DNA from 2 places in the Geodermatophilus sp. SYSU D00965 genome. Region 1 is predicted to be linked to the other one. Evidence: riboswitches for the same ligand, from Rfam matches in the RefSeq annotation. Region 1 holds a riboswitch; the other holds the start of a gene.

The links. A riboswitch is a leader RNA that binds a small molecule or an ion and turns the genes downstream of it on or off. The one in region 1 is predicted to bind cobalamin.
Region 2: it holds a riboswitch for cobalamin, as region 1 does, so the genes downstream of both, ACI789_RS03890 (putative cobaltochelatase) here and ACI789_RS12720 (CbtB domain-containing protein) in region 1, are expected to answer to the same signal.

Annotation. Positions count from the first base shown of each region.
Region 1 is NZ_JBJGYQ010000011.1:159,465-170,019, forward strand. It holds gene ACI789_RS12700 (HAD family hydrolase) at 1-33, opposite strand, end outside; gene metH (methionine synthase) at 133-3,945, opposite strand; gene ACI789_RS12710 (PAC2 family protein) at 4,061-4,921, shown strand; gene ACI789_RS12715 ((2Fe-2S)-binding protein) at 5,068-5,802, shown strand; cobalamin riboswitch at 5,800-5,982, shown strand; gene ACI789_RS12720 (CbtB domain-containing protein) at 6,018-6,218, shown strand; gene ACI789_RS12725 (CbtA family protein) at 6,230-7,003, shown strand; gene ACI789_RS12730 (HD domain-containing protein) at 7,064-8,107, opposite strand; gene mshC (cysteine--1-D-myo-inosityl 2-amino-2-deoxy-alpha-D-glucopyranoside ligase) at 8,107-9,390, opposite strand; gene ACI789_RS12740 (maleylpyruvate isomerase family mycothiol-dependent enzyme) at 9,474-10,190, shown strand; gene ACI789_RS12745 (VOC family protein) at 10,205-10,555, opposite strand, start outside.
Region 2 is NZ_JBJGYQ010000003.1:169,659-180,213, reverse strand. It holds gene cobA (uroporphyrinogen-III C-methyltransferase) at 1-256, opposite strand, end outside; gene cobT (nicotinate-nucleotide--dimethylbenzimidazole phosphoribosyltransferase) at 318-1,370, opposite strand; gene cobC (Rv2231c family pyridoxal phosphate-dependent protein CobC) at 1,415-2,494, opposite strand; gene ACI789_RS03905 (cobalamin biosynthesis protein) at 2,487-2,834, opposite strand; gene ACI789_RS03900 (cobyrinate a,c-diamide synthase) at 2,831-4,204, opposite strand; gene cobO (cob(I)yrinic acid a,c-diamide adenosyltransferase) at 4,201-4,815, opposite strand; gene ACI789_RS03890 (putative cobaltochelatase) at 4,817-6,838, opposite strand; cobalamin riboswitch at 6,896-7,022, opposite strand; gene ACI789_RS03885 (hypothetical protein) at 7,126-7,575, shown strand; gene ACI789_RS03880 (transcriptional regulator) at 7,572-7,865, shown strand; gene ACI789_RS03875 (AbrB family transcriptional regulator) at 8,009-9,100, shown strand; gene ACI789_RS03870 (LLM class flavin-dependent oxidoreductase) at 9,132-10,178, shown strand; gene ACI789_RS03865 (hypothetical protein) at 10,243-10,509, shown strand; gene ACI789_RS03860 (class I SAM-dependent methyltransferase) at 10,514-10,555, opposite strand, start outside.

The sequences.
Region 1 (10,555 bases):
CCGGCTGTCGGACGAGAGGGCCGTACCGCTCACGCCGCGGGTGTCAGGGGTGTGCACTGCACCAACCCTACGGCGGCGGGAGGGGGGCCGGCCGCGGCGGCGGCGTGATCGTCGCCGCACCCGGGCGCGGGCTCAGTCCTCGTCGGTGCGGTAGCCGAGGTTGGGCGAGAGCCACCGCTCGGCCTCGGCGACCGTCCAGCCCTTGCGCCGCGCGTAGTCCTCGACCTGGTCGCGGCCGATCCGCCCCAGGTTGAAGTAGCGCGCCTGCGGGTGCGAGAAGTACAGGCCGCTGACCGCCGCGCCCGGCCACATCGCCATGCTCTCGGTGAGCTCGATGCCCGTGGTGGCCTCGACGTCGAGCAGCTCCCAGATGGTCCGCTTCTCGGTGTGCTCCGGGCAGGCGGGGTAGCCGGGGGCCGGCCGGATGCCGGTGTACCGCTCGGCGATCAGCGCGTCGTTGTCCAGCCGCTCGTCGGCCGCGTAGCCCCAGAACTCCGTGCGCACCCGCTGGTGCAGCCGCTCGGCGAACGCCTCGGCCAGCCGGTCGGCCAGCGCCTCGAGCAGGATCGCGCTGTAGTCGTCGTTGGCCTTCTTGAACGCCGCCACCCGGTCGGCCAGGCCGAGCCCGGCGGTCACCGCGAACGCGCCGACGAAGTCGGGCAGGCCGCTGTCGGCCGGGGCGACGAAGTCGGCCAGCGACTTGCGCGGCGCGCCGTCGCGGCCCTCGGTCTGCTGGCGCAGCTGGTGCAGGGTCGCCCGGACGGCGCGGCGCGACTCGTCGGTGTAGACCGCGATGTCCTCGCCGTCCACCCGGTTGGCCGGGAACAGGCCGAAGACGCCGGCGGCCCGCAGCCACCGCTCCGCGACGATCCGGTCGAGCATCGCCTGGGCGTCCTCGTACAGCCGCCGGGCGGCCTCGCCGGTCGCGGGGTTGTTGAGGATGTCGGGGAACCGGCCGCGCATCTCCCAGGCGGTGAAGAACGGCTGCCAGTCGACGTACCGGCGCAGCTCCTCGATCGGCTGGTCGGCGACCACCCGCACGAACTGGGTGGCCACGCCGTGCGGGTGCTCGGAGCCGGTGTCGCGGGCCTGCTGGAGCAGCATCCGCGGCCGCGGCGGGGTGTAGCCGCTCCAGTCGATGCGCGGAGCGGCCGCGCGGGCGGCGGCCAGCGGCAGCATGGTCCGGGTGTCCTGGCGGGCGGCGTGCCGCTCGCGCAGCGCCGCGTAGTCGGTCTCGGTCTCGGCCAGCAGCCGCGGGCGCTGCTCGTCCGACAGCAGCGCGGCGACCACCGGCACCGACCGGGAAGCGTCCTTCACCCAGATGACCGGCCCGTGGTAGCGCGGGGCGACCTTGACCGCCGTGTGCGCCCGGGAGGTGGTGGCGCCGCCGATCAGCAGCGGGATGTCGAAGCCCTGGCGCTCCATCTCCGCGGCGAGGCCGGCCATCTCGTCGAGGGACGGCGTGATGAGCCCGGACAGGCCGATGATGTCGGCGCCCTCGTGCTTGGCCGCGTCGAGGACCTTCTGCGCCGGGACCATGACGCCGAGGTCGACGACGTCGTAGTTGTTGCACTGCAGGACGACGCCGACGATGTTCTTGCCGATGTCGTGCACGTCGCCCTTGACGGTGGCCATCACGACCTTGCCGTTGCTGCGCTCGGCGTCGCCGGGCTGCTTCTCGGCCTCGATGTACGGGATCAGGTGGGCGACGGCCTTCTTCATGACCCGGGCGGACTTCACCACCTGGGGCAGGAACATCTTCCCGGCGCCGAACAGGTCGCCGACGACGTTCATGCCGTCCATCAGCGGGCCCTCGATGACCTCGATGGGCCGGCCGCCGCGGGCGCTGATCTGCGCGCGCAGCTCCTCGGTGTCGGCCTCGACGAACTCGTCGATGCCCTTCACCAGCGCGTGGGTGATCCGCTCCGCCACCGGCAGCGACCGCCACTCGTCGGTGGCGACCTCGCGGGCCGCGCCGTCCCCGGCGTAGTCGCCGGCGATCTCCAGCAGCCGCTCGGTGGCGTCCGGGCGGCGCGCCAGGACGACGTCCTCGATCCGCTCCCGCAGCTCGGCCGGCACCTCGTCGTAGACCTCGAGGGCCCCGGCGTTGACGATGCCCATGTCCAGGCCGGCGGCGATCGCGTGGAACAGGAAGACGGCGTGGATGGCCTCCCGCACGCGGTTGTTTCCGCGGAAGGAGAAGGAGACGTTGGAGATGCCGCCGGAGACCAGCGCGCCGGGCAGGTGCTGCTTGATCCAGCGGGTGGCCTCGATGAAGTCCAGCCCGTAGCGGGCGTGCTCCTCGATGCCCGTGGCGACGGCGAAGACGTTCGGGTCGAAGATGACGTCCTCGGCGGGGAAGCCGACCTCCCGGGTGAGGACGTCGTAGGCCCGGCGGCAGACCTCGGTGCGCCGCTCGAACGAGTCGGCCTGGCCGGCCTCGTCGAAGGCCATCACCACGACCGCGGCGCCGTACTTGCGGCACAGCCGGGCCTGCCGGACGAAGTCCTCCTCCCCCGCCTTCAGCGAGATGGAGTTGACGATCGCCTTGCCCTGGACGTTCTTCAGGCCGGCCTCGATGACCTCCCACTTCGAGGAGTCGATCATGATCGGCACGCGGGAGATGTCGGGCTCGGCGGCGACCAGGCGCGTGAAGCGGTCCATCGCCTCGACGCCGTCGATCATGCCCTCGTCCATGTTGACGTCGATGACCTGCGCGCCGGCCTCGACCTGCTGGCGGGCGACGGCCAGCGCGGTGGTGTAGTCGCCGGCCTTGATCAGGTTCCGGAAGCGCGCCGAGCCGGTGATGTTGGTCCGCTCGCCGACGTTCACGAACAGGCTCTCGTCGGTGACGGTGAGCGGTTCCAGCCCGGACAGGCGCAGCGCCGGCGGCACCTGCGGCGGGGTGCGGGGCGCGGTCCCCTCGACCGCCGCGGCGAGGGCGGCGACGTGCTCGGGCGTCGTGCCGCAGCAGCCGCCGACGAGGTTGACCAGGCCGCTGGCCGCGAACTCCCCGACGAGCGCGGCGGTCTCCTCCGGCGACTCGTCGTACTCGCCGAAGGCGTTGGGCAGGCCCGCGTTCGGGTAGCAGGAGACGAACGTGTCGGCGACCCGCGCCATCTCGGCGAGGTAGGGCCGCATCTCCTTGGCGCCCAGGGCGCAGTTGAGGCCGACCAGCAGCGGACGGACGTGCCGCACCGAGTGCCAGAACGCCTCGGTCACCTGCCCGGACAGCGTCCGCCCGGAGGCGTCGGTGATGGTGCCGGAGATCATCACCGGCCAGCGGCGGCCGCGCTGCTCGAACAGCGTCTCCAGCGCGAAGACCGCCGCCTTGGCGTTGAGGGTGTCGAAGATCGTCTCGACGAGCAGGACGTCGCAGCCGCCGTCCACCAGCCCGGAGGCCTGCTCCAGGTAGGCCTCGACCAGTTCGTCGTACGTGACGTTGCGGGCGCCGGGGTCGTTGACGTCGGGCGAGATGGACGCCGTCTTGCTGGTCGGGCCGAGCGCGCCGACGACGAACCGCGGCCGGCCCGGGGTGCGTGCGGTCATCGCGTCGCACTCGCGGCGGGCCAGCCGGGCCGCCGCGACGTTGATCTCGTGCGCGAGGTCGGCCATGCCGTAGTCGGCCAGCGAGATGCGGTTGGCGTTGAACGTGTTGGTCTCGACCAGGTCCGCGCCGGCCTCGAGGTACTCGCGGTGGATGCCCGCGACGAGCTCGGGCCGGGTCAGGCACAGCAGGTCGTTGTTGCCCTGCACGTCGGTGGGCCAGTCGGCGAACCGCTCGCCGCGGTAGCCGGCCTCGTCGGGCCGGTCGCGCTGGATCGCCGTCCCCATGGCGCCGTCGAGCACCAGGATGCGCTGCTGCAGCAGGGCGGTGAGCTCCGCGGTCGCATCGGGGCGGAGGGACGACGTCCCGGTGGCGGAAGACGTGTTGCGGGGCGACACCGAGTCAGGGTATCGGTCCCCCGGGGCGGCGAGTCGCTCCTGCGGGGGACGTGGGCCACACGCACGGGTCGGCGAACACGCGGCGTGTCCTCCCCCGCGACGTAGGCTTCGAGGGGTGATCGACCCGAAGTCCACCCCTGAGGACCTGCCCCGGCTGAACGACCCCGTCGTGGTCGTCGCCTTCGAGGGCTGGAACGACGCCGGGGACGCCGCCACCGGGGCGCTGGAGCACCTCGAGCTCATCTGGGACGCCACCCCGCTCGCCGCGCTGGACCCCGAGGACTACTACGACTTCCAGGTCAACCGGCCCACCGTCTCGCTCATCGGCGGGGTCAGCCGCCGGATCGAGTGGCCCACCACCCGCATCTCCGTCGCCCGCCCGCCGGGTTCCGACCGCGACGTCGTCCTGATCCGGGGCATCGAGCCCAACATGCGCTGGCGGGGCTTCTGCGAGGAGCTCATCGACCTGTGCCAGGAGCTCGACGCCCGCACCGTCGTGGGGCTCGGCGCGCTGCTGGCCGACACCCCGCACACCCGCCCGACCCCGGTGACGGGGTCGGCCTACGACACCGAGTCCGCCGAGCGGTGGGGTCTGGAGACGTCCCGGTACGAGGGCCCGACCGGCATCCTCGGCGTCTTCCAGGACGCCTGCGTGCAGGCCGGCCTGCCGGCGATCAGCTTCTGGGCCGCGGTGCCGCACTACGTCTCTCAGCCGCCGTCGCCGCGGGCCACCGTCGCGCTGCTGCAGCGGGTCGAGGAGGTCCTCGAGCTCGCCGTGCCGCTCGGCGCGCTGCCGCAGCAGGCCGAGGACTGGGTGAAGACCGTCGACGAGATGGCCAACGAGGACGCCGAGGTCGTGGAGTACGTGCGCTCCCTCGAGGAGCGGGCCACCGAGGTCGACCTCTCCAACGCCAGCGGCGACGCCATCGCCCGCGAGTTCGAGAGATACCTGCGCCGCCGGGGCGGCACGAACTGACGACGCGGCCCTCCGGCTCGCCCGACTGAGCCGCCCCGCTCACGCGGGGGTCCGCCGCGCCTTCGTCGCGGTGGTCGGCCGCCGTTGCATGGCTCGACGGTGTTGGGGATAACGGTCGAGGTCGGGTGGTGCGGGACGATGGCCCGGTGACCGGATCCGCCGCGGTGGAGGCGCTGGCGGCGGCCGGGGCGCTCGGCCCGTTCTTCGCCGTCGCGCCCGAGGCCGGACCGGGCTGGGTCTCCTGGACCGCCCTGGTCGACGGCGGCCCGCTGGAACAGCGGATCGCCGACGTGCGCGCCGCCCTGGCCGCGGCACCCGGCGCCCCCGACGTGGACCGGCGGGTGGCCGCGTCCCTCGCGCACCTGGGGCTGGTGGCCCGCCTCCTCTCCCCCGTGCTCGGCGCCGCCCTGGTGCGCGGCGTCCTGCCGGTGGCCGCGCCGGAGGAGGTGCACCTGCACCTCGCCGGGGCCAACCCGCTGCCGTTGGCCCTGCCCGCCGCCGGGACCGTCCCCGCGGCCGGCCCGGACGCGCTCGCCGGCGCGCTGGACCGGTGCTGGCTCGTGCCGGCCGTGCAGCCCCTGTCGGCGGCGGTGGCCGCCTGCACCGGCTTGTCCACCCAGGTGCTCGACGGCAACACGATCTCCGCGGTCGCCGGTGCGCTGCGGATGGCGAACACCGCCGTCCCGGAGCTCGCGCCCCTCACCGCGGCGACGCTCGACGCCGTGCTCGCCGAGGGCACGCTGGCCGGCACCGGTGCCCGCCGCGGCGACGGCAGCTTCGTCCGCCGCTCCTGCTGCCTGTTCTACCGGCTGCCCGGCGCCGGCACCTGCGGCGACTGCGTCCTCACCCGACCCGGGCCCGGCGCGAGTCGCGGGGTGTAGCGTTCGCGCCGCCGCAGTGTCAGGGAAGCCGGTTCAAGTCCGGCACGGTCCTCGCCACTGTGACCGGGGAGCGGACCCCCACGGCACCACTGGTGCCCCTCGCCGAGGCGGGGGACGCCGGGAAGGTCGGGGCGAGCGTCGATCCGGGAGTCAGGAGACCGGCTGCGGCGCGCACCACGTCATTCCACGAGGCATGGAAGAAAGGGTTCCTCCGCATGACCTCTCCGCACGCCCAGTCCGCCCCGTCGCGCGCCCGCATCGCCGTCCCCGCCTGGGCCTGGGCACTGGCCCTGCTCGCGCTGTTCGGCCTGTACCTGATCGCCCAGGACAGCGGCGCCGTGCTCGCCTCCCTCGGCGACACCGCGCACGAGTTGTTCCACGACGCCCGGCACTCGCTGGGCATGCCGTGCCACTGAGCGGCGCCCCCGTGACCGGGACCCTCGACCGTCCCGCCGTCGGCCAGCCGCTCCGCTTCGGGCAGCTGTTCGGCCGGATCGTGCTCGCCGGCCTGGTCGCCGGCGTGCTGGCCGGCCTGTACTCGCTGCTGGTGACCGAGCGGGCCATCGCGCCCGCCCTCGCCGTCGAGGAGGCCCGCGCGGCCACCGGGGGCGGCCACGAGCACGGCGCGGAGCTGTTCAGCCGCCCCGAGCAGCTGTTCGGCGGGTTCCTGGGCACCGTGCTGGCGGGCGTGGTCCTGGCGGTGGTGTTCGCGGCCGTCTACGGCCTCGTGCGGCACCGGCTGCCCGGCCGGACCGACGTCGCCCGGACCGCGCTGCTGGCCGCCGTCGGCTTCGCCGTGCTCGCGCTGCTGCCGGCGCTGAAGATCCCCGCCAACCCGCCGGCCGTCGGCGACCCGGCCACCGTCGGCACCCGCACCGCGATCTACGGCGGCGTGCTGCTGTGCGGTGTCGTCGGCGCGATGCTGGTGGCCGCGCTGGTCAGCTGGCTGCGCAGCCGCGGCACCGGTGACGCGGTCACGGCGATCGCCGCGACCGTGGCCGGTGCGGTCCTGCTGGCGCTGGTGCTGGTGCTCGTGCCGGACGACCCCGACACCATCGCCGCCGACGTGCCGGCCGCGGTGGTGTGGGACTTCCGGCTCGCCTCGCTCGGCCAGCTGGCCGTGCTGTGGGCCGGGCTCGGCCTGACCAGCGGCTGGCTGCTGGACAGGCTCCCCCGCCGCCGGGCCGTTCCCGCCGGCTGACCGGCCGGCGCCGTCGACCGCCGCGTGCCGGCGGCCGACGGTGCGGTCCGGGCCGGACGGCTAGGGCAGGCGGAGCAGCGGGCGCATCGCCGACGCCGCGTCGGCGTCGAAGAGCCGGTCGTGCATCGTCAGGGCGAACCTGTCGGTCATCCCCGACACGTAGTCCACGACCTGGGTCACCGGGTCGGCCTCGGTGTCCCGGTAGGACGCCGGGATCAGCTCGGGGTGGGCCAGGTGGTGGTCGACCAGCCGGCGGGTCACGTCGATGGCCAGCTGCTTCTGCCCGGCCGCCGTCTCCGACGCGTAGACCCGCTCGAACATGAACGTCCGCAGCTCGTGCATGGCCGCCAGCTGCTCGGGCGCCATCACCACGGCGCCGGCGGTGTTCCCGGGTGACAGCGACCCCTCGACGACCGCGTCGATCATCGCGCCGACCATCTGGCTGCCCGGGTCCCCGAACGCGGCGCGGGCGCGGGCCGGCAGGTCGCCCACCCGCAGCACCCCGGCCCGGACGGCGTCCAGCGCGTCGTGGGACAGGTAGCCGATCCGGTCGGCGTAGCGGACGCACTCGGCCTCGCGGGTGTCCGGCGGCGGGTCGATCTTCCAGCTGTGCGCCCGGATGCCGTCGCGGACCTCCCAGGTGAGGTTGAGCCGCTCGAGCACCTCGACGATGCGCACCCCCTGCGCGGCGTGGTGCCACCCGCCGGGCACGTAGGGCTCGAGGGCGTCCTCGCCGATGTGCCCGAACGGCGAGTGGCCCAGGTCGTGGCCCAGCGCGATCGCCTCGGCCAGGGTCTCGTTGAGGCCCAGCGCGCAGGCCAGGGAGCGGGCGACCTGGGTGACCTGGAGGGTGTGGGTCAGCCGGGTGACGAAGTGGTCGCCGTCGGGGTTGAGGAACACCTGCGTCTTGTGCTTGAGCCGGCGGAAGGCCTTCGCGTGCAGGATGCGGTCGCGGTCGCGCTCGAACGCCGTCCGCAGGGGGTCCTCGGGCTCGGCGACCGCCCGGCCGCGCGTGGCCGCCGACCGGGTGGCCGACGGCGCGAGGTCCTCCTCGGCCGCCTCGCGCGCCGCCCGGTCGACCAGCCGGAAGGGCTCCGACGCCATCAGCCGTCCTGCAGCGCGCTACCCATGGCGCACGTGTCCAGCGCGATCCCCAGCAGCGCGTCGACCGCGTCGCACACGACCGTGGGGGCGCCGTCCTCCAGGTCGTCGCCGTCCCCGGCCGCCAGCGTCCGGGCCGCCCACCGGTCGACCACGGCGATCGCGCCGGGGGTGTCGAGGTCCTCGGACAGCCGCTCCCGCAGGCCGTGCAGCACCGGTGCGGCCGGCGCGCCGGCCGCGCGGGCCACGGCGCGGCGCCAGGTGACCAGCCGCTGCTCGGCCTCCCGCAGCAGGTCCGGCGTCCAGGCCCGGTCGGTGCGGTAGTGGCCGGACAGCAGCGCCAGGCGGATCGCCATCGGGTCCACGCCCTCGCCGCGGAGCTTGGACACGAACACGAGGTTGCCGCGGCTCTTGCTCATCTTCTCGCCGTCCAGGCCGATCATCGCCGCGTGCACGTATGCCCGGGCGAAGGGCTTGGTGGCGGTGAGCGCCTCGGCGTGGACGGCGGAGTACTCGTGGTGCGGGAAGACCAGGTCGCTGCCGCCGCCCTGGACGTCGAAGGCCATGCCGATGGTCTCCAGCGCGATCGTGGCGCACTCGATGTGCCAGCCGGGCCGGCCGGCCGTGCCGCGGGGGCCGGGCCAGGAGGGCTCCCCCGGGCGCTCGCCGCGCCACAGCAGGGGGTCGAGCCGGTTCCGCTTGCCGGCGCGGTCGGGGTCGCCGCCGCGCTCGGCGAAGAAGCGCAGCATGGTCGGCTCGTCGTAGCGGGACTCCGCGCCGAAGCCCGGCGCCTGGGCGACGTCGTGGTAGACGTCGCCGGTGCCGTCGTCGAGGACGTAGGCCAGGCCGTCGTCGAGCAGGTCCTCGATGTGCGCCACGATCCGCGGGATCGACTCGACCGCGCCCACGTAGTCCTCGGGCGGGAGCACCCGCAGGGCGGTCATGTCCTCCCGGAACAGCGCGGTCTCGCGCATGCCCAGGACGATCCAGTCCTCCCCGTCGCGCTCGGCGCGCTCGAGCAGCGGGTCGTCGATGTCCGTGACGTTCTGGACGTAGTGGACCGCGTGCCCGGCGTCCCGCCACACGCGGTTGACCAGGTCGAACGCCAGGTAGGTCGCGGCGTGGCCCAGGTGCGTGGCGTCGTACGGGGTGATCCCGCAGACGTACATGCGAGCGGTGTCCTCGGGCGAGGTGGCGACGACCTCCCCCCGGGAGGTGTCGTACAGCTTGAGCGCGGGACCGGTGCCCGGGAGGGTCGGCAGGAGCGGAGCAGGCCAGGCGAGCACGCCCCGAGCCTAGAGGCGGCTTCCGACGACGCCCGGCGGCCCTCATCCTGAGGGAGCGACAGCAGCCCCGTCGGAGGTGGATCGTGGAGCTCGACCAGTACCTGCCGGTCCTGCAGAAGGCGGACGCGCGCTTCGCCGAGGCCGCCGCCGAGGCGGTGCTCGCCCGCGGCTGGTCCGCGCCGGTGACCGGCTGCCCCGGCTGGACGCTGGCCGACCTGGTCTGGCACCTGGCCGAGGTGCAGCACTTCTGGGCCTGGGTGGTGCGCACCCGCGCCGTCGACCCCGGCGGCTACGTCGAGCCGGTGCGGCACCCCGACGACGAGCTGCTGGGCTACGGCCTGGCGCAGTCCGCCGAGCTGGAGACCGTCCTGGCCGGCGCCGACCCGGCCGAGCGGGTGTGGACGTGGGCGGCGCGGCAGGACGTCGCGTTCGTGCTGCGCCGCCAGGCCATGGAGGCGGTGGTGCACACCTACGACGTCGAGGAGGTGCTCGGCGACGTCCGCCCGATCCCGGCCGACGTCGGCCTCGACGGGCTCGACGAGTGGCTGGAGGTCATGGTCCCCGCCGTCCTCCCCTCCGGGCCGCCGGACACGGCCCACCCGGTGGTCTTCCACGCGGTCGACGCCGACGCCGAGCGCACCCTCTTCCCCGGGTCGCGCCCCTTCCCCATCGCCGCGCTCACCGGGACCGCCGGCGACCTGCTGCTGGCGGTGTGGCGCCGGCTGCCGCTGGAGGTGCTGACGGTGGACGGCGACGGGCTGCAGGCCGCCGCGATGATCGACCTGGTCAAGCTGGAGTAGCCGCCGCGATCCGCTCAGGGCCAGGTGGTCGCGTACCGGTCGAACTCCTCGCCGGTCTGGACGTCGACCACGCAGAACACCAGCCCCGCCGGGTCCTTCATCTGCCAGAAGCCGCCCATGTCCGCGGACCGGGTGGCGCCCAGCGCCTCCAGCCGGGCCACCTCGGCGGGGACGTCGTCGGTCTCGACGTCGACGTGCCAGCGCGGTGGCGTCCCGGTGCCGGTGCGCTGCACCTCCAGGTGGAAGCCGTCCGCGAACGAGCCGAGCGAGGTCCAGTCGGGGTCGGTGGGGTCGGGCTCGGCGGGCCGGCCGGTGGCGGCGGACCAGAAGTCCCGCCCGGCGTCGTGGGTGTCCGGCGGGAGGTC
Region 2 (10,555 bases), on a different contig from region 1:
CGTACCAGGCGCCGTCGAGGTCGCCGGGCCGGTAGCCGCGCCGCAGCCAGGTGACCGCGCCGGGCCCGACCAGCGCCTCCAGGGCGGGCGTGACCTCCGGGCTGACCACGGTCACCCGGGCGCGGGCCTCGAGCAGGCCGGCCACCCGGCGGTGGGCGACCTGGCCGCCGCCGACGACCACGACCCTCCGGTCGAGCAGTCGCAGCCCCACCGGGTAGACCACCCCCGACGCGGGGTCGACCGGCGTGGCGTTCACGCTCGCCCCTCGCCGGCGCCCGTCGCGAGCGGGAGCGGCGTCGCCCCGCGGGTGCGGTCGCTCACCGGCCCTTCTCCGTGACGCCGGCGGAGTCGAAGGTGGCCACGTCGCGCAGCGCCCGCGCCGCGCTGGCCACCAGCGGCAGCGCCAGGAGGGCGCCGGTGCCCTCGCCCAGGCGCAGGTCCAGCCCGAGCAGCGGCCGCAGGCCCAGGGCGCGCAGCGCGAGGGCGTGCCCGGGCTCGGCCGAGGTGTGCCCGGCCAGCGCGTGCTCCAGCGCGGTCGGGCACAGCGCGGCGGCGACCAGCGCGGCCGAGCCCGCGATGACGCCGTCGAGCAGCACCGGCACCCGGGCAGCCGCCGCCCCGAGGACGAACCCGGCGAGCGCGGCGTGCTCCAGGCCGCCCACCTCGGCGAGGACGGCCAGCGCCGCCTCCGGGGTCGCCGGCCGGGTCGGCACGCGGGCCGCGGCGCGACCGACGACCTCGACCTTGCGGGCCAGCGTCGGGTCGTCGACGCCGGTGCCCCGGCCGGTGGCCTCGGCCGGGGTCGCGCCGGTGAACGCGCAGACCAGCGCCGCCGACGCGGTGGTGTTGGTGATCCCCATGTCGCCGGTGACCAGGCAGCCGTGGTCGGCGGCGAGGGCCGTCGCCACCTCGATGCCCACCTCGACCGCCCGCCGGGCCTCCTGTCCGGTCATGGCCGGGCCGACGGCGAGGTCGGCGGTGCCGGAACGCACCTTGCGGGCCAGCAGCGCCGCGCTCGGCTCGACCGCGTACGGGGTCGCCACCCCGACGTCCACGACGACGACGTCGGCGCCGAGCTGCGCGGCGAACGCGTTGACCACCGCGCCGCCGCGGACGAGGTTGGCCACCATCTGCGCGGTGACCTCCTGCGGCCACGGGGTCACGCGCTGGGCGTGCACCCCGTGGTCGCCGGCGAAGACCGCGACCGCGGCCGGTGCGGGCAGCGGCGGCGGGCACTGGCCGGCGGTGCCGGCGAGCTGCGCGGCGACGTCCTCCAGGACGCCGAGGGAGCCCGGCGGCTTGGTCATCCGGTCCAGCCGGTCGCGGGCGGCGCGCTCGGCCGCGCCGTCCCGCGGCGCGACCGCGGCGATCGTCTCGCCCAGCAGGGTGCCCGCGAACGGGGCCGGGTCGGTGCTCAGCGGATCTCCTCGGGCAGGCGGGGCGCGGCCCGCGGCGTCGGTGGCGCGGGAGGGATCCCCTCCAGGATCGCAGCCAGGGCCGCGGCGAACGCACGCGAGGTCGCCGGAGCGCGGACGGCGACCCGCAGGTGGTCGCCGTCCAGACCGGGGAAGGTGTCGCCGCGGCGCACCGCCCAGCCCCGCGCGCGCAGCTCCGCGCGGACCCGCTCGCCGCCGGGCACCCGCAGCAGCACGAAGGACGACCGCGGCTCGGCGAGGACCTCGACCTGCGGCGGCAGGGCCTGCACCAGCACCTCCCGGTGGTCGATGAGGTGGTGGGCCGCCGCGGTGGCCTCGGCGCGGGCCTCCGGCCGGGTGCACGCGACGAGCGCGGCCAGGGCCGGGGTGGCCAGCGGCCAGTGCGGCTGGGCGGCGCCGAGGGCGGCGACCAGGTCGGCCGGGCCCAGGCAGTAGCCCACCCGCAACCCCGCCAGGCCCCAGGTTTTGGTCAGGCTGCGCACCACGAGCAGCCCCGGAAGGTCGGAGCGGCCGGCGAGGGACTCCGGCTCGCCGGGCACCGTGTCGGCGAACGCCTCGTCGACGACGAGCACCCGGCCGGGCCGGGCCAGCGCGGCGACGTCCCGCTGCGGGTGCAGCACCGAGGTCGGGTTGGTCGGGTTGCCGAGCACCACCAGGTCGGCGTCGTCCGGGACGGCGGCCGGGTCCAGCCGGAACCGCGGAGCCGCCAGCAGCAGCCGCTCGACCGGGTGCCCGGCGGCGCGCAGCGCGGCCTCCGGCTCGGTGAACGACGGGTGGACGACGACCGCCCGGCGCGGCTGCAGGGCCCGCGCGACGAGGGTGAACGCCTCGGCCGCGCCCGCGGTGAGCAGCACCTCCTGCGGCGGGCGGCCGTGTGCGGCGGCGACCGCGGCACGGGCCGGCCCGGCGTCGGGGTAGCCGGCGCAGTCGTCGAGCGCGTCGTGCAGCACCGCCCGGAGCCACGGCGGCGGCGTGCCCGGGCGCACGTTGACGGCGAGGTCGACCAGGCCCGGGGCCAGCTCGGCGTCCCCGTGGTGGCCCAGGTCGGGCTCACTCACCGGCCACCGCCACCGTGACCCGGCCGACCACCGTCCGGCCGACGAGCAGCGTGCCCCCGCCGAGCAGCGCGGCGGCCTCGGCGACCGAGGGCGTCCCGACCGCGGCGGCCACCCGGGCCGACGGCGCCGGCACCGGGACGGCGGCCAGTGCTGCCGCCGGGTGTCCCGCGAGCGACCACCCGCGGGCCGCCGCGGCCGCCCGCAGGCCCGGTTCCGCGGCGCGGGCGTCGAGCGTGGCCAGCCGGACGCCGTCGGCCCCGGCGGGCAGGACGGCGTCCACCGCGGCCAGGACCTCCGCGGCCTCGACCCCCGGGCGCGCACCCACGCCGACGACGATCACCGCGCCATCCCCGCCGGGACCGCGCAGGCGGCCACGAACCGCTCGGCGAGGACCGGGGAGCCGGCCCAGTTCAGGTGCAGGTAGCTCGCGTGGACGCCGCCCTCGACGAACCCCTCCGGCGCGGCGCCGGCCCAGCGCCAGGCCGGGCGCGCCCCGGCGGCCGGCGTGACGACGGTGCGGTGGAACTCGTGCCCCCGCACCCGGGTGCCCGCCGGGGCGAGCGCCGAGTCGGTGAGGGCGACGGCCTCCCGGTACCCGAGCGTGAGGCCGGGCGACATGGCCGCGTCGGCGGCCAGGACCCCGCACATCGGGACGCCGTCCAGGCTGCGGGCCAGGTACAGCAGCCCTGCGCACTCGGCGGCGACCGGGGCGCCCCGCTCCGCGAGCGCGGCGACGTCCGCCCGCAGCGTGGCGTTGGCCGACAGCTGCGCGGCGTGGACCTCGGGGAACCCGCCGCCGACCACCAGCCCGGAGGTCTCCTCGGGGAGGTGCTCGTCGCGCAGCGGGTCGACGGTCACCACCTCGGCGCCCGCGGCCTCGAGCAGCTCGGTGTTCTCCGCGTAGCCGAAGGTGAACGCCGCACCCCCGGCGACGGCGATCCGCGGCCGCCCCTCGGCCCGGCGCACCTCGGCGGCGGGGTCCCACGGGACGGCGTCCAGGCCGGGAGCGGAGCGGGCCAGCCGCAGGACGGCGTCCAGGTCGAGGGCCCCCGCGACCACCTCGCCGAGCCGCCGCACCGTGGCCAGCGCCTCGGCCGATCGCTCGGCGGCGGGCACCAGACCCAGGTGCCGGGAGGGGGTGACCAGCTCGTCCAGCCGCCGGACCGCCCCGAGGACCGGCACCCCTGACGCGCCGAGGGCCTCCCGCAGGATCTCCTCGTGGCGGTCGCTGCCGACCCGGTTGAGGACGACGCCGCCCATCCGCACCGTCGGGTCGAACGTGGCGAAGCCGTGCACCAGCGCCGCGACGCTCTGCGCCTGCGCGGAGGCGTCCACGACCAGCACCACCGGGGCGCGCAGCAGCCGGGCCACGTGCGCGGTGGAGGCGAACCCGGGCTCGACGGCGGGGGAGGTGGCGCCGTCGAACAGACCCATGACCCCCTCGACGACCGCGACGTCGGCGCCCCGGGCCCCGTGCAGGAACAGCGGGACCACCCGCTCCTCGCCGACCAGGACCGGGTCGAGGTTGCGCCCCGGCCGCCCGGCGGCCAGGCCCGCGTAGCCGGGGTCGATGTAGTCGGGACCGACCTTGTGCGGGGAGACGGCCAGCCCGCGGGCGGTGAGGGCGGCGACCAGCCCGGTGGTGACCGACGTCTTGCCCGCGTTGCTCGCCGGGGCGGCGATCACGACCCGGGGGACGACCGCGGTCACCACTCGATCCCCCGCTGGCCCTTCTGGCCGGCGTCCATGGGGTGCTTGACCTTGGTCATCTCCACGACCAGGTCGGCGGCCTCGACCAGCGCCGGCGGCGCGTTGCGGCCGGTGACCACCACGTGCTGCGTGCCGGGGCGGTTGGTCAGGGTCCCCACGACGTCGTCGACGTCCACCCAGCCCCACGTCAGCGGGTAGGTGAACTCGTCGAGCACGTAGAAGCGGTGGGCCTCGGCGGCGAGGTCGCGCTTGATCTGCGCCCAGCCCTCGGCGGCATCGGCGGCGTGGTCGACCTCGGTGCCCTGCCGGCGCGACCAGCTCCACCCCGGGCCCATCTTGTGCCAGACGACGGGGCCGCCCTCGCCGGTCTGCTCGTGCAGCCGGCCCAGCGCGGTCAGGGCGGTCTCCTCGCCGACCTTCCACTTCGCGCTCTTGACGAACTGGTAGACCGCGATCGACCAGCCCTGGTTCCACGCCCGCATCGCCATGCCGAACGCGGCGGTCGACTTGCCCTTCATCTCCCCGGTGTGGACGGCCAGGATCGGCCGGTTGCGCCGCGCCCGCGTGGTCAGCCCGTCGTCGGGGACCGAGGAAACCTGCCCCTTCGGCACGTCAGGCCGCCTCGCGCGCGCTGCGGACGGTCGCCGCGAGCGACTCGGCGGCCAGCTCCTCCAGCCGCAGCGTCGGCCCGCCGAGGACGGCACCGAGAGCGCCGGCCAACCCGAGCCGCACCGGCCCGGACTCGCAGTCGACGACGACGCTCGCGACCCCGGTGGCAGCGAGCAGGCCGGCCGCGGCGTGCGCGTCCGCGACCGCGGTGGCGCCGCGGACCCCCGTCGCCCGGCCGTCGGTGACGACGACCAGCAGCGGGCGGCGCTGCGGGTCGCGGACCCGCTCCACCCGGAGCGTCTCGTGCGCGCGCAGCAGGCCCGCCGCCAGCGGGGTGCGCCCGCCGGTCGGCAGCTCACGCAGCCGGGCCGCGGCCGCCTCGACCGACCAGGTGGGCGGCAGCGCCAGCTCGGCGCCGGTGCCGCGGAAGGTGACCAGGCCGACCTTGTCCCGCCGCTGGTAGGCGTCGAGCAGCAGCGACAGGACGGCGCCCTTCACCGCGCCCATCCGCGACCGCGACCCCATGGAGCCACTGGCGTCGACGACGAAGAGCACGAGGTTGCCCTCGCGGCCCTCCAGCGTGGCCTGCCGCAGGTCGCCGCGCGCGAGGCGCAGCCCCGGGCCGGTGCGGCCGCGGGCCCGCTGGTGCGGCGCGGCGGCGAGCACCGTGTCGGTCAGGTGCAGCCGGCTCACCGTGCCGCGCGGGCGGGTCGAGCCGACCACGCGGCCCCGGTCGGAGCGGGCCCGGGAGCGCCGTCCGGCCACGCCCGTGCCGATTCCGGGCACCTCCAGCCGGCGGGTGCGGAACGGGTCGCCCGGCGCCGCGGCGGCCCGCTCCGGCGCCGGCCCGGCGCCCTCCTCGCGCGCGGAACCGCTGTCGAGATCACGGGATGTCGGCGGCTCCCCCGCGGCGCCGGTGTCGAGATCACGGGATCTCGGCGCGTCGTCGGGTCCGGAGCCGCCGCCGTCGTCCGGGCCGCCGGGGCCGTCGTCGTCGGGGCCGTCGTCGGGCTCCTCGGGGCGGGCGTCGGCGAGGGCCTGGTCGAGGGTCTGCTGCTCCAGGCCCGGCGCGTCGAACGGGTTGCGCCGGCGGCGGTGGGGCAGGGCCAGCCGGGCGGCCACCCGCACGTCGTCCTCGGTGACCTCCTCGCCCCCGCACCAGGCGGCGTGCGCGATCGCGGCCCGGGCGGTGACCAGGTCCGCGCGCAGCCCGTCGACGTCGAAGGCGGCGCAGACCGCGGTCACCTGGCGCAGCGCGTCGTCGGAGAGGACGACGTGCGGCAGCCGGGCGCGGGCGTCGGCGATGCGGGCGGCCAGCGCCGTCTCCTCGGCGGCCCACGCCGCGGCGAACCCGGCCGGGTCGGCGTCGTGGGCGAACCGGCGGCGCACCACCTCGGCCCGCTCGGCCGGGTCGCGGGGCGCGGCGACCTCCACGGTCAGGCCGAACCGGTCCAGCAGCTGCGGGCGCAGCTCGCCCTCCTCGGGGTTCATCGTCCCGACCAGCAGGAACCGGGCCGCGTGCCGCACCGAGACGCCCTCGCGCTCGACGTAGGCGGTGCCCAGTGCCGCGGCGTCCAGCAGCAGGTCGACCAGGTGGTCGTGCAGCAGGTTGACCTCGTCGACGTAGAGCACGCCGCGGTGCGCGGCGGCCAGCAGCCCCGGCTCGAACGCCTTGACGCCCTCGGTGAGCGCCCGCTCGAGGTCCAGCGAGCCGACGACGCGGTCCTCCGAGGCGCCGACCGGCAGCTCGACCAGCCGGGCCGCCCGCGTCTGGCCGGGGGTGTCCGCGTCGTGCGGGCCGTCCGGGCAGGCCGGGTCCGGGGCGGCGGGGTCGCAGGCGAACCGGCAGCCGGTGACGACGTCCACCGGCGGCAGGACGGCGGCCAGCGCGCGCACCGTCGTCGACTTCGCCGTCCCCTTCTCGCCGCGGACGAGCACGCCGCCGACCGCGGGGGAGACGGCGTTGAGCAGCAGGGCCAGGCGCATGTCGTCCATGCCGACGACGGCGCCGAAGGGATAGGTCACCCGGGCGTCCTTCCTCCCCGGGTGTCCACGCCCGGAGGGAGCAGGGACGACGGCGGGAGTCTCCTGGCTGCCGGATCGCCGTCCGCCCCCGACCTTCCCGTCCCCGCGGGGACAGTGGCCGAGCGTGGGGGCCGACTCCCCGGTCACAGTGGCGGGACCGCGCCGGAATCTCACCGGGCTTCCTCCACTGCCGTCGCTGTGGCCCGGTCATGCAACCACGCCGCCGCGGCGCGCGGACAGTCACCCGTCTCTTGACGGAGTGGAAAGTGACCGCCACACTTTCCGACATGGAAAGCAACGGGGTCTCCGACCGCACCACCGCCGCCGCGCAGCTCGCCGCCCTGCAGGCGGACCGGGAGGCACTGGCCGACCGGGTCCTGCAGCCCTGGTGGTACGACGTCGCGCTGGGACTGCTGCTCTTCGGCTTCCTGTCCTCCTACGCCTTCGACTCGCTGTGGGTGACCTTCCCGGCCGTGATCGTGTTCATGGGCGGCCTGGGCGCCCTGGTGTCGGCCTACAAGCACATGACCGGGATCTGGGTGACCGTCAGCCCCGGCGCCATGGCGGTCTGGACGGCGATCGTGCTGCCCGTCCTGATCGCCGCGTTCGTCCTCGCCGAGGGCTTCGACCAGCACTGGGTGATGGTCGTGGCCGGGGCGGTGCTCGGCCTGGCGGCGGCGCTGCTCAGCCGCCGCTGGGGCCGTGCCCTCGCCGCGGAGATGCGGAGCTCCCTGTGACCGCGACGGCCCCGCGGTTCGACACGGTGATCCACCCGCCGCCGCGGCTGCAGATCTGCGGCCTGCTGGCCGCGGTCGACACCATGGAGTTCGCGGCCGTCCGGGACCGGGTCGGGGTGAGCGACTCCGTCCTCTCCAAGCACGTCCGGCAGTTGGAGGAGGCCGGGTACGTGAAGGCGCACAAGGCCACCATCGCCTCGCGCCAGCGCACCAGTCTGGCGCTCACCAAGGACGGTCGGCGCGCCTTCGACGCCCACGTGGCCGAACTGCGGCGGATCGCCGGCGTCTGAGGGAGGACCCCTCGCCCACGACGGAAGGACCCCGTCCTCCCCACCCGTCGCAGGCTCGGGGCGGTGCCCTGGACGGGGCCACGGCGCGTGCCTGCCGAGGGGCCGCCCCGGGCTCACGGCGGTCGGCGGGCAGAGTGGGCACCGTGGGGGGCCCGGGGCGCATCGCGCGGCTGGTGGACGCGGCGCTGGTCCTCGCCGCCGCGGTCGTGGCCACCGTCCTCTTCGACGCCCTCGACCTGCCCTCGCCCTCGCTGTTCGGCGGCCTGGTGGTCGGCCTGGTCCGCGGCCTGGCCGGACGGCGGCGGCTCGTGGTCCCGCGCCCCGGGATGATCGCCGCGCAGGGCCTGATCGGGGTCTCCATCGGCGCGCTGGTCGACCTGGAGACCCTCGCCGCGATCGGCCGGGACTGGCTGCCGGTCCTCTCGGTCACGATCGGCACCCTGGTGCTGACCCTGCTGGCCGGGCTGCTGATGCGGCTGCAGCCGGGGATCAGCCCGGTGACCGGCGCGTTCTCGGTGATCGCCGGCGGCGCGTCGGGGATCACCGTGATGGCCCGGGAGCTCGGCGCCGACGACCGGATGGTCGCCGTCCTCCAGTACCTGCGGGTGCTGATCATCGTCGTGCTGATGCCGGTGACGGCGACGGCCGTGTTCGGCGCCGCGCCCGGGGCCGGCGGCGCGGTGGTGGACGGCGCCGGCCCCGGCTGGCCGGTCGACCTGCTGTTCTGCGCGGTCTGCCTGCTGGCCGGCGTCCCGCTGGCGCGGCTGCTGCACATCCCGGTGCCGGCGTTGCTCGGGCCGATGCTCGTGGCGACCGGCCTGGACCTGAGCGGCCTGTCGCGGGGCGCCGAGGTCCCCACGGCGCTCGGCCTGGCCGCGTTCCTGCTGATCGGCCTGACGGTGGGGCTGAACTTCACCCGGGACAGCCTGCGCACCGTCGGGCGGGCGCTGCCGCTGGCGCTGGCGATCATCCTGGGCCTGATCGCGGCGTGCGCCGGCCTCGGCGCGGTCCTCACCGTGACGACCGACGCCAGCGCCCTCGACGCCTACCTCGCCACGACGCCCGGCGGGCTGTACGCGGTCCTGGCCACCGCACAGGACGGCGGCGCCGACGCCACCTTCGTGCTCGCCGTCCAGGTGCTCCGGCTGTTCGTGATGCTGCTGTCCGCGCCGTTGCTCGCCCGCTGGCTGCGCCGCGCCGGCCCGGGGGAATCCGAGCCGACGACAGGTGGTTGACCGTTCAACCGACGATGCACAGGGAGTGACAGTGGAGCTCGGGGTCTACACGTTCGGCGACGTCCTGCGGGACCCGCGCACCGGGACGACGATCAGCCCCGAGCAGCGGCTGGCGAACCTGCTCGAGGAGATCGAGCTCGCCGACCAGGTGGGGCTCGACGTCTTCGGCGTGGGGGAGCACCACCGGCTCGACTACGCGGTCAGCTCGCCGTCCACCGTGCTCGCCGCGGCCGCCGTCCGGACGACGCGGATCCGGCTGACCAGCGCGGTCACCGTGCTGTCCTCCGAGGACCCCGTGCGGGTGTTCCAGCAGTTCGCCACCGTCGACCTGCTCTCCCACGGCCGGGCGGAGGTCATGGCCGGGCGCGGGTCGTTCATCGAGTCCTTCCCGCTGTTCGGGTACGACCTCGACGACTACGACGAGCTGTTCGCCGAGAAGCTGGACCTGCTGCTCGCGCTGCGCGACTCCGAGCGGGTCACCTGGAAGGGCCGGCACCGCGCCGCGCTGGTCGACCAGCCGGTCTTCCCCCGCCCGGTGCAGGACCCGCTGCCGGTGTGGGTGGCGGTGGGCGGTAACCCGCAGTCCGTCGTCCGGGCCGGTGCGCTGGGTCTGCCGCTGGCGCTGGCGATCATCGGCGGCGAGCCGGCCCGCTTCGCCCCGCTGGCCCAGCTGCACCGCCGGGCCGCTGCCCAGTACGGGCACGGGCCGCTGCCGGTCTCGATCAACTCCCACGGCTTCGTCGCCGACACCTCGCAGGCCGCCGCCGACAGCTTCTACGACACCTACGCCGAGGTGATGACCCAGCTGGGCCGCGAGCGCGGGTGGGGCCCGATGACCCGCCCGGACTTCGACGCCCTGGCCGGGCTGCACGGCGCGGTCGTCGTCGGCAGCCCCCAGCAGGTCGCCGAGAAGATCCTCTTCCAGCACGAGTTGTTCGGGCACGACCGGTTCCTGGTGCAGTCCTCGCTGGGCGCCGCCCCGCACCGCGAGGTCCTGCGCTCGATCGAGCTGCTCGGCACCGAGGTCGCCCCGATCGTCCGCGCGGAGCTCGCCTCGCGCGCCGGGACGTCGGACTGATCACCTCATCGGGGAGCCCCCGCGGCCGCCTGACTCGCCTACCCTCGACCGGGGCGCGAGGGAGGTGAGCACGCTGGCCGAGGACACGGAGGGCGCCGAGACGAGGGGCGCCGAGGACGCCGTGCTGCTGTTCGTCGGTGGCCCGCTCGACGGGCGGGTGGAGATCCGGGAGGCGAGGCACGGGCAGCCGCTGCCGACGATCACCCACGTCCACCTCCACGGCGGCCCGAAGGTCGTGCACCGCTACGACCTGACCACGCTCACCGGGACGGCCGGCGTCTACACCGTGCGGCCCCGCCAGACCGTGCGCGACGAGTCGGTCGCGGACTGACCGCTCACCGGCGCCGCAGCACGAACCCCGCGTAGCCGTACTCGCC